DNA from 3 places in the Chryseobacterium sp. CS2K3 genome. Region 2 is predicted to be linked to each of the others. Evidence: riboswitches for the same ligand, from Rfam matches in the RefSeq annotation. Region 2 holds a riboswitch; each other region holds the start of a gene.
The links. Region 2 has a riboswitch for cobalamin ahead of AC5YGG_RS04115 (T9SS type A sorting domain-containing protein). Riboswitches for the same ligand answer to the same signal wherever they lie in the genome.

Region 1 (2,271 bases), on a different contig from region 2:
TTGCATCGGATTCTTTTGATTTTTTTGAAACAGATCCGGTTCGTAAACGTCTTATTACCTTTGGGAAATCCGGATGCTGTAATCTTTTTACTACAGAATATCAGGTGATTCCCGGTAAAGGATTGGATAAAGTATTGGTAAAAGAAGAAGATATGAGTGAGGAAGGATATGTAAAAGTGAAAACAGAAGAAAAAATAAAAAATAAGTGGGTTACCAGAACCAAGGTATATCCATCTGATGAATATAAAAAAGAAAAGTAAGATGAAGATACAGAAAGAGATCGATTTTATTCTGGCAGTGGATGCCCTGAAAAATGTACAGCGAAGAAATTATAATGCAGATGATTCCAGAAGGGAAAATACAGCAGAACATTCATGGCAGATCATTATTCTGGCTCAAATCCTTTATCCGTATGCGAAAAACCGAGCGGATATAGATTTGTTAAGAGTAATCAGAATGTTATCGATTCATGATTTGGTGGAGATTGAAGCGGGAGATACCTTCCTGTTTGATGAAGCGGCAATGGTAGGGAAGTTTGAAAGAGAAAAAATTTCTGCACAGAAGATTTTCGGAATTTTAGATGAACCCTTGAGAACGGAATTCTTTAATCTGTGGCTAGAATTTGAAGAAGAAAAAACTCCTGATGCAATTTTTGCATGTTCTATCGACAGAATTATGCCATTTATCCTAAATTCTCATACTTCAGGGAAAAGCTGGACGGAAGCTGGTGTTACGGAAAAGCAAATCAGAAATATGCTTGAAAATGCAATTACGAGAGCTTCGGACGAAATGGGAGAGGCATTTGAACTGCTTCTGACCAAAAGCCTGGAAACGGAAAAAGTTTTGAAATAATCATCATCATAAATAATCGGGGCAGCCAAAGGCTGCCCCGATTATTTTATTATAGAATTTGAATTGGTTTCTTGAACTCATCAATTGCCACAAACGTAAAATCACCCACAATCGCTTTTTCTCTTTCATAAGAGTACATTTGCTCCGTATAGATTTCTACATTTACCTTCATACTTGTTTTTCCGACATAGGAAACTTTTCCGATCAGTTCTACAATTGTTCCGGCAGGAATAGGCTTTTTAAAATCGATCTTATCACTGCTTACCGTTACCACTCTTTTTCTTGCAAATCGGGTAGCGGCAATAAAGGCAACTTCATCCATCAGCTGCATTGCAGTACCTCCGAAAAGAGTATCGTAATGATTGGTAGTGTTAGGGAAAACCGCTTTAAAAATTCTGGTTTCGGCAGCTTGAATTCTTTCTTCTGTAGTCATATTTCATTATTAATTAATGCGAAATGAAATAGTATCAAAACAACAGAATAATGACAGGAACTTTGGAAATCCCTGAAACAATCCATCAGATCAATAAAACTTCAGATCGCGAAAGTTTTTTGTTTAAGAAATCGGCAGGTCTCCTGACTTGTAACATCTTTTATCTCCTTCCCATGCCTCGCACAGTGGATCTTTTGATAAAGACTTCAGTTACTTACAGTTGCGCGACAGTCCGTGATTTTCACACGGTTCCCTTTTAATCTGCGGTTAGGCAGAACCAGTTTCTGTGATGAATAAGCGTTAAAACTTTTCGGTGCAAAAATAATGAATTTATTCCGGATTATGATAAATAATCTGGCTGATCACTTTTCCCTTCTTGATGGTCCAAAGGGTTGTATATCTGTTTTCCCCGGAACCATTGATCATATAAAGGAAAATGTTATCATTGTCTAATGAAGTAACGCCTACATTTTCGAAATCCATCGTAGGCTGGAACATATTTTTAATAGCTTCTCTTACAAAAACAGAACCTCTTCCGGGCTGCTGAACTCGGATTGATTTAATCTCCGTCATTCCTTCAGGCAGATCATTGCTGATTCCCCATGGCTTTACCTTATCAATGGTAAGAAGTTTACCGTCAGCATCCTTTTCTTTCTTACGATATCCTGCATTGGATGGGTAAACATCAATAACTACTTTGCTTCTTTGAGCTGTCGGAATTTTCGGATCAGAGTTATCTGTAAAAATAAGAGATTTTCCGTTTTTAGATTTTGAAGGGGTATATGCCGGAAGCTGATCAATGTAAGCAATACGGTCTTTGTTTACCATTCCTTCTTTGTCAAGAGTTTCATAACGTACAAAGGGTTTGTCTTCATCCTGCTTTTCCGGATATTTGATCCAAATCCATTCTGTTTCCCCAGGAGCGGGTTTTACATAAACAAAAACATCACCTTTGCGCATACGGATTTTATCTACAATTTTTCTGT
Region 2 (2,271 bases):
TAGCTAAAACAGCAGGCAGTTTTCTCGTTCCTGTATTCACACCTATCGGGCTTATTCTTTCCATTTCCACTCCTTCTGCACTGTAATGAACGATATGGGGTCCGTACTCATCGGAAACCCAGAATGTACCATCCTGTGCAGCCACAATACTTTCACTGTCTAAACCATAATTATCCGTTCCCAGAATATTACCTGCTGCATCATAAGCCACTTCACCAGTACTCCCCATTCCTATAGGATTTGGTAAGCCTGTAATGGGTTGTCCGGACGGATTTTTAAGTTTGATATATTTAATAACCTCTATTTTTCCTTCAGCATTGATTTTAAAATGCATGATAGTTGGAGTAAAATTAGGTGTTAAAAATTTTTTCCCGTTTAGGTAATCTGTATTCGGACCACGGTCAGTAATCACATAGAACTCACCTTTTCTTGTTGGATGAGCTGCTGCTCCTGAGCCAAATCCTCCGTTGATTACATCTACTCCGTTTATTGTTACCAGGTTTGTAAAAGGAAATTCCTGAGGCAGTTTTGAGTAATTAACATCCTGATTATTTACATTATCATCATCTTTACTGCAAGAGAATAATGCAGTCATCACCAAAGCGGAAAATATTAGTTTTTTCATATTAACTTTTATGGCGCGAAAGTATAAATTGATTATAAACTGATCTTAAACCTATTGATAATTGTATTTTAACAATAGATTCCCTAGATGAATTGAATATAAACAGAAAAAAAACAACTCTCAATCCGAAAACCCAATTATTATTCTCAATTTATTATTAATCAACAAATTCCTATTTCATAAATAAGATTCACTGATAAATAAAGTAAACGCAGATATAATTCACAAAACAGATTTCAGAAATTTATATGATATATTTGCAGCGTTTTTAAGGTTGAACACTGTTCATAATAGGGAATCAGGTGAGAATATTAGTCAAATCCTGAGCTGTACCCGCAACTGTAAGCTGTTTTACCTATAGCTGTTTCATACCACTGGATTTTATAACCGGGAAGGTCTGCTATAGGATGCGAGCCAGGAGACCTGCCTTGAATACCTTTTTAATATCAGGACTGGAGACTTTATCTTTTCCTGTACCTAAGTTTCGGGAATAAAACTTTAATTTAATTATATTATGAGAAAAATCTATCTTTTTTTCTTACTGCTTTGTACGCAGTTTTTCTTCGCTCAATTCACAGAAAACGATATTAAGTTTTGGGTGGGAACAGGTTCTAAAAAGGCTTACTTCATTGCCGATTTTAATGACAATAACACTCCAAAATCCTATGCCTGGGGCTATCGTTTTGATGCTGACAATTTAATGGCAGAAGATATGATAAATGCCATTGTTGCAGCAGAACCTAAAATACAAACAGATATTTTGTCAGGCTATCTATATAGTTTTTCATACAACCATCATACTCCAGGGACTGATGATTCCTGGATTACCTGGCATGGAACCAATCCCGAAACTATGTCTAATGAAAATTATGGTGCAGGATACACTTCTTTAACAGACGGGCTATGGTTTGGAATTACTTACGGATCCGATGTTATTAGTATCGACACCCCACCATCAACTCCCGTACCGGCATACAGCTCTCAATGGTATACTTCATCTCAAATTACCAATTGGATTGGAACAGGAACTAATAAAAGCCTTGTTGTTATAGATTTCGGAACAGATAATACCAATGGTAACGCTAATTCTTTTGTTTTTGGAATTAAATATAACGGAAATATTACCGCGGAACAGGCTTTACAGCTTATTCAGTCTCAAACTTCATATTTCAGCTTTACAAAGGCTAACAACGAGCTTTCAAATTTATCACTAAATACTTTTTCAGGAGCTGGAAATTGGAAGCTATATAAAGGAAATGATCTTTCAAGCTGGCAGAAGAAAACAGATCTCAGCCAGATAGAACTGAATAATAATAGCTGGTTAGGATTAAGTTTTGGAGAAAGAAGACCCTTCACTCCTACTGAAGCAAGTGATGCGACGCTGTCTGTGGCTTCTGTTAGCAAGAAAACATTCAATATTTATCCTAATCCGGCAAGTGATTTTATACAAATTGAAACTCCTGAAAATATCATAGAGACGAATATTTACTCATCTTTAGGACAAAAAGTAATGACTTCCCAAGAGAAAAAGATCAATGTTAAATCTTTAAATGCAGGTGTGTATTGGATGGAGATTAAGACGAAAAATGGATCTACGGTACATAAGGTTGTGAAGAAATAACCACCCCGTCAAAAATTCTTTGAAT
Region 3 (2,271 bases), on a different contig from region 2:
AGCCAATGCCACAAGTGTTGTATATCGGATAGGGAAAGAAAAGTTTTTTAAATCGGCATCCATATTATTATACTGGAAATCTCCGCTCAAACTAATATCCCAATTGGAATTGACAGAATATATATTGGAAGAAGAAAGATAAACTTCTCGTTGGATATACGTATTTTGTGCCGGATAAACAGCTTGTGATAATACAGTATCATTAAAATAAGTATAATCATAGGCAAATTTTGCCTTCAGCTGAGTTTCAAATTTCGGAAAGAGCTTTTTTCTGAGATTTGCCTGTACAAAATAATTTTCGTCTTTCATTCTCGCACCCCTGGCATCAAAACGGCTGTTCACAATAGGTGCCGGAATCCCACGATCTGAAATAAAGCCATAGCCGCGTACATTCCAGTTTCCGTTATTTAAAATTCCATTGACGGATGTTTCAAACCGTTTTGTTTTAATATCGGAATCATATCTTTTGGCAATCGTATCGTAAGCAGTCTGACCATTGGAGTATTTTTTCCCGTAACGATACTTGTAAACTCCGTCACTTTGGAGAAATTCAGCACTGAAGCTACTGGAGACCTTCTCTGAAAGCTTTTGCTCGAGGCGGAAAGAAGGATTAAACAGATCAATAGAGGCACTTTTGGCTCTTATAATAAGGTTTGTTTTTTTCGTTCCTTTAAATACAGGAGTTTTTGGCTGCAAATAAATAGATCCTGAGGAACCGAAATCCTTTGCAGGCTGAAAGATTTCACTTTTCTGCCCGTTATATAAGGATATTTCTTCCAGATCATCCAGAGAGTATCTTCCTAAGTCTACCACTCCATTCTGAGCATTTCCTAGCTGAATCCCATCATAGAAAACTCCCACGTGCTGGCTTCCCATACTTCGGATATTAACGGTCTTCAAACCGCCCATTCCTCCGTAATCTTTAATCTGAACGCCGGAAAAGTAACGAAGTGCATCCGCAACGGAATGGCTGTTCAGTCTTTCAAGTTCCTCGCCCTGCAAAACCTGAGCAGGAATGATTTCTCTAAAATTCTTTTTATAAATATTGACAGTCTTAATGGCTTCCTCTTTAATGCTGTCTTTTTTCTTCGATTGGGAAAACAGGAATTGTGATGTTAACACACATAATGTGAAAACAACCTTATGAAGTTGAGATGTAGTCAGTTTTGCCACCATTAGCTCATTTAGGGATAATGATGACGCTAATGGATATAAGAAAGCAACGACAAAGCACAGCATTCACTGCACAGCATCATTGATGTCCTAAGCTTTATTCCACGAAAGCGTCAAACGTTTAATTGTCTGGCAGGTCTTCTGACTTACTCCATTTTTGAAATCCTTCCCATTAAAAAAACAGTGGATATACTCTTCAAAAACTTTGGTGCGGAGCTTACAGCAGCGGGTCTGTTCCGGATTCTCACCGGATTCCCTTTTAAGAGCTTTTTACGGCTCACCAAATTTCGGCAAAGATAGACAATTATTAATATAATGCCACAAATAACAAAATGATTTACAATATTATAAAAGAATAACTCGGAATAGCTACTGCTGATACGGAATTAAATATATTGAAGCGACATTGTTATTTTAACTTCTTTCTTCAAAAATCCGCATTTGATACGCTCGTTGTAGAAATAAAAAACGGGATTATTCCAAAATAGAATAATCCCGTTTAATGTATAATAATTCGTCTCTTGAATGGGAGTACGCTATATTCCAATGTTTAAGAAAATACTGAAACGTGATTTTGCTTCAATATCTCCACCAGCCAGATTAGTATATGCCGGCAGCATAATTTCACTTCCCAGACTGAACTTTTTATAAGAAGCTTCAAACCCCAGTTTTCCATATAAAGCACTTCCTGAAGTATTGGGTAATGCTTCGTTAAACTGTTTGTTCTGATCATATACTTCTCCCTGAAGCCCGGCTTTTGCTGAAAAAATAGTCTTTTCATTTCCTGCGATCTGATAAAAGCCTGTAGCCGCATAATTCCACTGGTTTCCGAAACGGTAATGTTTTTTGTTTTCTGTTTTTACGGTATAATCTGTATTAATCAATACAGCTACTTTATTTTTCTGAAATTTATAATTCAATGCTGCCTGATAATCCCAGCTCCCGGTTCCCAACTGAAAACTCGGATTGACGCCAGATGCTCCTTTTTCATCAAACTTTCCCAAAGGAACTTTTATGCCCACACCTCCGCTTAACTGATGAAAGTTATCTTTAGAAACCAGCAGCTGATAAATTCCCATTACGTTAAGATCTCCAATT

Region 1: it holds a riboswitch for cobalamin, as region 2 does, so the genes downstream of both, AC5YGG_RS11425 (acyl-CoA thioesterase) here and AC5YGG_RS04115 (T9SS type A sorting domain-containing protein) in region 2, are expected to answer to the same signal.
Region 3: it holds a riboswitch for cobalamin, as region 2 does, so the genes downstream of both, AC5YGG_RS00695 (TonB-dependent receptor plug domain-containing protein) here and AC5YGG_RS04115 (T9SS type A sorting domain-containing protein) in region 2, are expected to answer to the same signal.

Annotation. Positions count from the first base shown of each region.
Region 1 covers NZ_JCAKRW010000005.1:405,858-408,128, forward strand. Annotated here, with positions in the region: gene AC5YGG_RS11415 (XAC2610-related protein) at 1-260, shown strand, start outside; gene AC5YGG_RS11420 (HD domain-containing protein) at 262-852, shown strand; gene AC5YGG_RS11425 (acyl-CoA thioesterase) at 902-1,285, opposite strand; cobalamin riboswitch at 1,402-1,582, opposite strand; gene AC5YGG_RS11430 (hypothetical protein) at 1,616-2,271, opposite strand, start outside.
Region 2 covers NZ_JCAKRW010000002.1:223,489-225,759, forward strand. Annotated here, with positions in the region: gene AC5YGG_RS04110 (esterase-like activity of phytase family protein) at 1-625, opposite strand, end outside; cobalamin riboswitch at 880-1,070, shown strand; gene AC5YGG_RS04115 (T9SS type A sorting domain-containing protein) at 1,140-2,246, shown strand.
Region 3 covers NZ_JCAKRW010000001.1:135,527-137,797, forward strand. Annotated here, with positions in the region: gene AC5YGG_RS00695 (TonB-dependent receptor plug domain-containing protein) at 1-1,176, opposite strand, end outside; cobalamin riboswitch at 1,288-1,473, opposite strand; gene AC5YGG_RS00700 (transporter) at 1,710-2,271, opposite strand, start outside.